Regions from separate parts of the uncultured Cloacibacillus sp. genome, predicted to be linked through region 2. Evidence: predicted binding sites of a transcription regulator. Region 2 holds the regulator's gene; the other holds the start of a gene.
The links. The regulator HrcA, encoded in region 2, represses chaperone genes, less so after heat shock. The targets are predictions, from matches to a motif close to TTAGCACTCNNTNNNANNGAGTGCTAA.

Region 1 (3,415 bases), on a different contig from region 2:
GGACGATGCCTTCTTCAACTGCCGCGCGGGTCGAGTTGAGGGCGTCTTCTATGCGGAGCTTGAGTTCCTTCTGCTCGGTCTCGGTGGCCGCGCCGACCTGGATGACCGCTACGCCGCCGACGAGCTTCGCAAGGCGCTCCTGGAGCTTCTCCTTGTCGTACTCGGAGGTGGAGTCGGCGTGCTCTTTCTTAATCTGAGCAGCGCGGTCCTTGATGGCCTGCGGGTCGCCGCCGCCTTCGACTATCGTCGTGGCTTCCTTGCTGACCTTGATCTTCTTCGCGTGGCCGAGGTCCGCTACGTCGGCGCTGTCGAGCTTGCGGCCGACTTCTTCGCTGATGACGGTCGCGCCGGTGACGATGGCTATATCCTGGAGCATAGCCTTTCTGCGGTCGCCGAAGCCCGGGGCCTTGACGGCTACGACCTGGAGTATGCCGCGGAGCTTGTTGACGACGAGCGTCGCGAGGGCTTCGCCTTCGACGTCTTCGGCGATGATGAGGAGCGGCTTCGCGAGCTGCACGCTCTTCTCGAGTATCGGGAGCATGTCCTTAACGTTGGAGATTTTGCCGTCTACGATAAGGATGTTCGCGTCGTCGAGGACCGCTTCCATGCGGTCGGGGTTGGTGATCATGTAGGGGCTGAGGTAGCCTTTGTCGAACTGGAGGCCTTCGACGGTCTCGAGCGTCGTGCCGAGGCTCTTGCTGTCCTCAACGGTGATGACGCCTTCCTCGCCGACCTTCTCCATAGCCTCGGCGAGGAGCTCGCCGACCTTCTTGTCGTTGGCGGAGATGGAAGCTACCTGGGCGATCTTCTTGTGCTCTTTGACGGGCACGGCCTGCTTCTTGAGTTCGTCGACTACGATTTCGGTCGCGAGCTCCATCCCCTTGCGGAGCTGCATGCCGTTCGCGCCGGCGGCTACGTTCTTCGTTCCCTCGCGGATCATCGCACGGGCGAGGACGGTAGCGGTCGTGGTTCCGTCTCCCGCGACGTCGTTGGTCTTGGAAGCAACTTCCTTGATGAGCTGCGCGCCCATGTTCTCGAACGGATCTTCGAGCTCGATTTCCTTCGCGATGGTCACGCCGTCGTTGGTGATGGTCGGCGATCCGAATTTCTTCTCGAGTACGACGTTGCGGCCCTTCGGTCCGAGGGTGATGCCGACGGTGTCCGCGACTTTATTGATTCCGCGCTCCATAGCGCGGCGAGCTTCTTCTTTGAAAAGCAGAACCTTTGCCATAATAATCTATTCCTCCAATTCCTTACTTCTCTATGATAGCGAGAACGTCTCTCTCTCCGATGACGAGGTAGGTCTCGTCGTCGACCTTGACTTCGGTGCCGGAGTACTTGCTGTAGATGACCTTGTCGCCGACCTTGACTTCCATCGGCTGGCGCGTGCCGTTCTCGAGCACCTTGCCCTGGCCTACCGCGACGACTTCGCCCTCGACGGGCTTCTCTTTCACTGTATCGGGAAGGACGAGTCCGCCCTTCGTCTTTTCCTCATTCGGAGCCGCCTTAACTACGAGTCTGTCTCCAAGCGGTTTAAGTTTCATAGGAAAATCCCCTCCTGCAAAATTTGCTTGATTTGTATTAGCACTCGCACTCATTGAGTGCTAATTTTCTTTACAGCTGAAATTGTAATGAGCGGTGCCGCTTTTCTCAAATCAGGTTATTTCCAAATATTTTCTGTTTTATGGTGTTTTGCGAAGTTTTCGCGCTTATCCGCGCTTTTACATAAACGGTTTGACTTTATTAAATCTTTCAGTCGTGAAGGGCGCTCGCGCCGTTCGGAGTGCGGAATGCACAAAAAACGGCCGCGCCGTGAAATTTCCGGCGCGGCCGCAAAGCTTCGTTTTTCTGTTAGAAGTGTATCTCTCTCTTGGCGGGCTCGGCGGAGGCGATGAGGCGGCCCTTGTTGTAGGAGCGCAGCACCTCGCCCTTGCGGTTGAGCGCGTTGTAGAAGTTGTCGCCGTCGAGGATTATGAAGCTCGCGTCGTTGCCCTCGGCGATGCCGTAGCCCGTGAGGTGCAGCGTCTTCGCGGCGTTGTAGGTGCAGAGGCGGTAGGAGTCCATTATCTCCTGGTAGCCCATCATCTGGCAGACGTGGAGCCCCATGAAGATGACGTCGCGCATGTTGCCCGTTCCGAGCGGATACCACGGGTCGAAGATGTCGTCGTGGCCGAACGAGACGTTGTTGCCGTTCGCGAGCAGTTCCTTGACGCGCGTCACGCCGCGGCGGCGCGGGTAGGTGTCGAAGCGTCCCTGGAGGTGCGTGTTGACGAGCGGGTTGCAGACGAAGTTGATGTCGCTCATGCGGAGCAGGCGGAAGAGCTTGCCGCAGTAGGCGTTGTTGTAGCTGTGCATCGCCGTCGTGTGGCTCGCCGTCACCATGTCCTTCATGCCGCTCTCAAGGGCGCGCGCGGCGAGGACCTCGAGCCCCTTCGACTGTTCGTCGTCTATCTCGTCGCAGTGGACGTCGACGAGCTTGCCGTACTTCTCCGCTATCTTCATGCAGTAGTTGACGGACTCGACGGCGTACTCGCGCGTGAACTCGAAGTGCGGAATCGCGCCGACGCAGTCAGCGCCCATCTTGACGGAATCTTCGAGGAGCTGCTCGCCGTTCGGGTAGCTCATGATGCCCTCCTGCGGGAAGGCGACTATCTGGATGTTGACGAAGTCCTTGAGCTCCTCGCGCAGCTCTATCATCGCCTCCATCGCGACGAGCGTCGGGTCTGTGACGTCGACGTGCGTGCGGACGTGCTGGACGCCGTTCGCGGCCTGCATGCGCACGGCGCGGCGGACGCGCTCCTTGACGTCCTCCTTCGAGAGCTTTTCCTTGCGCTTGCTCCAGCACTCGATGCCCTCGAAGAGCGTGCCGGAAAGGTTCCATACGGGGTCGCCGGCCGTGAGGCAGGTGTCGAGGTGGACGTGGCTCTCGATGAAGGGCGGTATCGCGAGCTTGCCCGCGCCGTCGACGACCTCTTCGCCTTCGCGCGGCGTCAGGTTCTGCGCGATTTCCTCAAACTTGCCGTCCGTTACGCGGATGTCCTTCGCTTCCGTTGAGTTTTCGATGAAGATATTTTTTACGAGCATTGCGGAACAGTCCTTTCCTGAAATTTTTAGCCGCGCTTCCCGCAGAGGCGGTCGGCGATTACGAAGACGACCGCGGCGACGAAGAGCGAGTTGACGGGTTTGATGCCGGCGGTGACGAAGACGCCTACGAGCGAACCGGCGACGACCGCGAGTATCGCGGGCATGTTGACCGCGCGGATTTCGGCCTTCGCATTCTCCTCATACTCGTCGCGGTGCATGAAGTAGTGCAGGATGAGCACCGCGCCGACGGGCGGGATCATGCCGGAGAGCAGGTTCAGCATGCCGACGAAGTTGTAGTAGAGCCATACCGCGAGGCCCGTGCCTATCGCGC
Region 2 (3,415 bases):
CCCTTGAGATGCTCGGTGAAGTTGAGCCCCATGAGGCAGTAGCCGTGCAGGCTGTCGAAGGTCAGCACGCTGTACGACGCCGTGTCGACGTGCAGCCGCCAGTAGCTCGGGCGCTGCACCCCGATCGCGCCCGCCATCAGCGGCTTCAGCACGCCGCGGTGCGCGATGAGCGCGATGTTCGCGCCGCGGTGCTCGGCTATGATTTTATTGAGCTCCGCAAGCGCGCGGTCGCGCACCTGGTCGAGCGTCTCGCCGCCCTCGATTACGAGCTCCTCGGGCTGGTTCAGCCACGTCTGCCATTTCTCGGGCTCTTCCTTCGCGAGCTCCGCCTTGATGCGGTTCTCCCACGGGCCGAGATGTATGTTGCAGAAGCCCTCGCGCGCCTCGTATGGCAGGCCGAGCGCCTCGCCGAGTATCGCGGCGGTCGATGTCGCGCGCGACAGCGGGCTTGTATAAATGTAGTCTATCTTCTTGTCTTTCATAGCTTCGGCGAGAGCGTGCGCCTGAAGCACGCCGTTCTCGTTGAGGGGGAAGTCCACGCAGCCGCGTATGCGGTTCTCCTTGTTGCCCGCGCACTCTCCGTGGCGGATCAAATATACGGTCGTCTTGTCGTTTGCCATTTCCGTCTAAAACTCCAGTCGCCGGCTTAAAGTTACCGCCGCGCCGCGGCGAGGGCCGGACATTTAGTAATTATACAATAATTCCCATGCTTTCATTGCGCGCCGCGCGCGTGCAAAAAGTCAAAAAAATTTTTTTGACCTGTCTTGACAAATGCCTTTATGACGCTTATCATGTATCGCGTTGAAGATGTTTAGCACTCGTGATGAATGAGTGCTAATAAACCTGGAGGACGAAAGGCGGTGAAGCCGGGGTGATTACGCAAAGACAGCTCGAAGTCGTGCTCTCCGTCGTCTGCGAATATATAAAGAACGGCGAGACGGTCGGCTCGCGCACGGTCTCGCGCCGCTACCTCACGGGGCGCAGCTCCGCGACGATCCGCAATGAAATGTCCGACCTCGAGGACCTCGGCTTCCTCAAGCAGACCCACGCATCGTCGGGCAGGATTCCGACGACGCAGGGCTACCGCCTCTACGTCGACTCCGTGCTCCGGCGCGTCGACAACGCCGGCCCCTCCGTGAAGCTCCTCAAAAAAATGATGGAGCACAAGCAGGGGCTCGAGAAGATGCTCGCCTCGGCCTCCGAGATGCTGAGCCGCGTTTCGGACTACGTCGGCATCGCTGCGATAACGCCGCTCGACACCGTGCGCTTTCATCACGTGAACTTCGTGCGCATGGGCGAGCGCCAGGTGCTGTTGCTTGTGGTGCTTCAGGGCGGCCTCGTCCATCAGAAGTTCATCAACGTCGCCGTCGACATGCCGCAGGAGGACCTCGACAGCCTCGCCGCGAAGCTCAACCGCTTCTCCGGCATGGCGTGGAGCGACATAAAGAAAACCGTGAAGAAGGAGCTTCTCGCGGACATCGGACGTTACCACGACGAATGCGAGAAGGCAGTGCTCGCGATAGATTCGATGCTCGGCGCGCACGAGCCGAAGATTTTTACAGGTTCGTTCAGCCACATGATGAACCTCCAGGACTTTCAGGACCTCGGGCGCATGCAGGCGCTCTGCTCCTTCCTTGAGGAAGAGGACAGCATGGCAGAGCTCGTCAAGCGATGCTCCGCCGACGGCCTCAACGTCATGATAGGCGAGGAAAACGGCCTGCCCGGCATGAAGGGCTCGTCGATAGTCGCAGCTACGGGCGAGGCGGGCGGGCAGAAGGCCGTCGTCGGACTGATAGGCCCCGAGCGCATGGATTACGAAAAAGCAATAGCTTCGATAGACGGAGTGCTGCGCAAGCTCGACTCCGAATCTGCCGAGAAAGAGGAGATAAAGAAATGACCGACCAGGAAAAAGAAAACCGCGCCGGCACAGAGAACGAAGAGCCCAAAGCCGCCGAAGCGGCGGCGAACGAAGCCGCGGCCTCCGAAGCGGTGCGGGACGGCGAAATCAAGAAACTGACCGCCGACGTTGAAAAACAGGCGGACGAGATAAAGAAGCTGAAAGAAGAGGTTGCGCGCGCGCGCGCCGACTACTTCAACCTCCGCACGAGGATGGAGCGCGACCGCGAGAGCAACGCGAAGCTCGCCGCCGAGCAGGCGGTGAAGGAGATGCTGCCGGTATTTGAGAACCTCGAGCGCATAGCGGCGGCGATAAACGACCCCGAGAGCGGGATGGCGAAGGGCATGGCGATGGTCATACGCCAGTTCTCCGACGGGCTATGCAAGCTCGGGCTTGAGTTCATCCCGACGGAAGGGCCGTTCGACCCGGCGCTTCACGAGGCGATATCGATGGAGCCCGTCGACGACGAGTCGAAGGACGGACACATCATCGGAGCGGTCAGCAGAGGCTACAAGCTCGCGGGCAGGGTGCTCAAAGCGCCGCAGGTCCGCGTAGGCAAGTACAACGGATAAATAAAGGAAACATCAGAGCGGCGAAGCCGCAGACAAGTTAAAAATAAAAGGTGGAATCAATTATGGGAAAAGTAATAGGAATAGACCTCGGAACAACTAACAGCTGCGTAGCGGTGAAAGAAGGAGACAACGTAACGGTAATCCCGAACCCCGAAGGACAGCGCACGACCCCGTCGGTCGTCGCCTTCTCTAAGGACGGACAGATACTCGTCGGACAGCTTGCGAAACGCCAGGCGATAGTCAACCCCGACCGCACCGTCATATCGATCAAGCGTTCGATGGGCAGCGACAAGACCGTCTCCATCGACGGCAAGAGCTACACGCCGCAGCAGATTTCGGCGATGATACTCCAGAAGCTGAAAAAGGACGCGGAGGAATACCTCGGCACCTCGATCAGCGACGCGGTCATCACCTGCCCGGCCTACTTCACCGACGCCCAGCGCCAGGCGACGAAGGACGCGGGAACCATCGCTGGCCTCAACGTGCTCCGCATCATCAACGAGCCGACGGCGGCCTGCCTCGCCTACGGCGTGAACCTTGAGAAGAGCGACAACAAGATAATGGTCTACGACCTCGGCGGCGGAACGTTCGACGTTTCGATCCTCGACGTCGGCGACGGAGTCTTCGAAGTCCTCTCGACCGCCGGCGACAACAGGCTCGGCGGCGACGACTGGGACAACAGGATAGTCGAGTGGCTCGCCGGCGAGTTCAAGAAGAGCGACGGCATCGACCTTCTGAAGGACAAGATGGCCGCGCAGCGTCTGCGCGAAGCCGCGGAGAAGGCGAAGATAGAGCTCTCCTCGATGCAGGAGACGACGATATCCCTGCCGTTCATCACCGCGGACGCCAACGGCCCGAAGCACCTCGAGCAGAAGCTGACCCGCGCGAAATTTGAAGAACTGACGAGAGACCTTCTCGAGAGGACGAAGAACCCGGTCCGTACCGC

Region 1: groES (co-chaperone GroES) is a predicted target of HrcA. The motif match lies at 1,582-1,608, and genes of this name have one in related genera.

What each region holds. Positions count from the first base shown of each region.
Region 1 is NZ_CAWUXW010000003.1:142,411-145,825, reverse strand. Features, by position in the region: gene groL (chaperonin GroEL) at 1-1,231, opposite strand, end outside; gene groES (co-chaperone GroES) at 1,254-1,544, opposite strand; gene codA (cytosine deaminase) at 1,852-3,084, opposite strand; gene codB (cytosine permease) at 3,111-3,415, opposite strand, start outside.
Region 2 is NZ_CAWUXW010000005.1:75,153-78,567, reverse strand. Features, by position in the region: gene ABGT66_RS11595 (histidine phosphatase family protein) at 1-620, opposite strand, end outside; gene hrcA (heat-inducible transcriptional repressor HrcA) at 872-1,897, shown strand; gene ABGT66_RS11585 (nucleotide exchange factor GrpE) at 1,894-2,469, shown strand; gene dnaK (molecular chaperone DnaK) at 2,532-3,415, shown strand, end outside.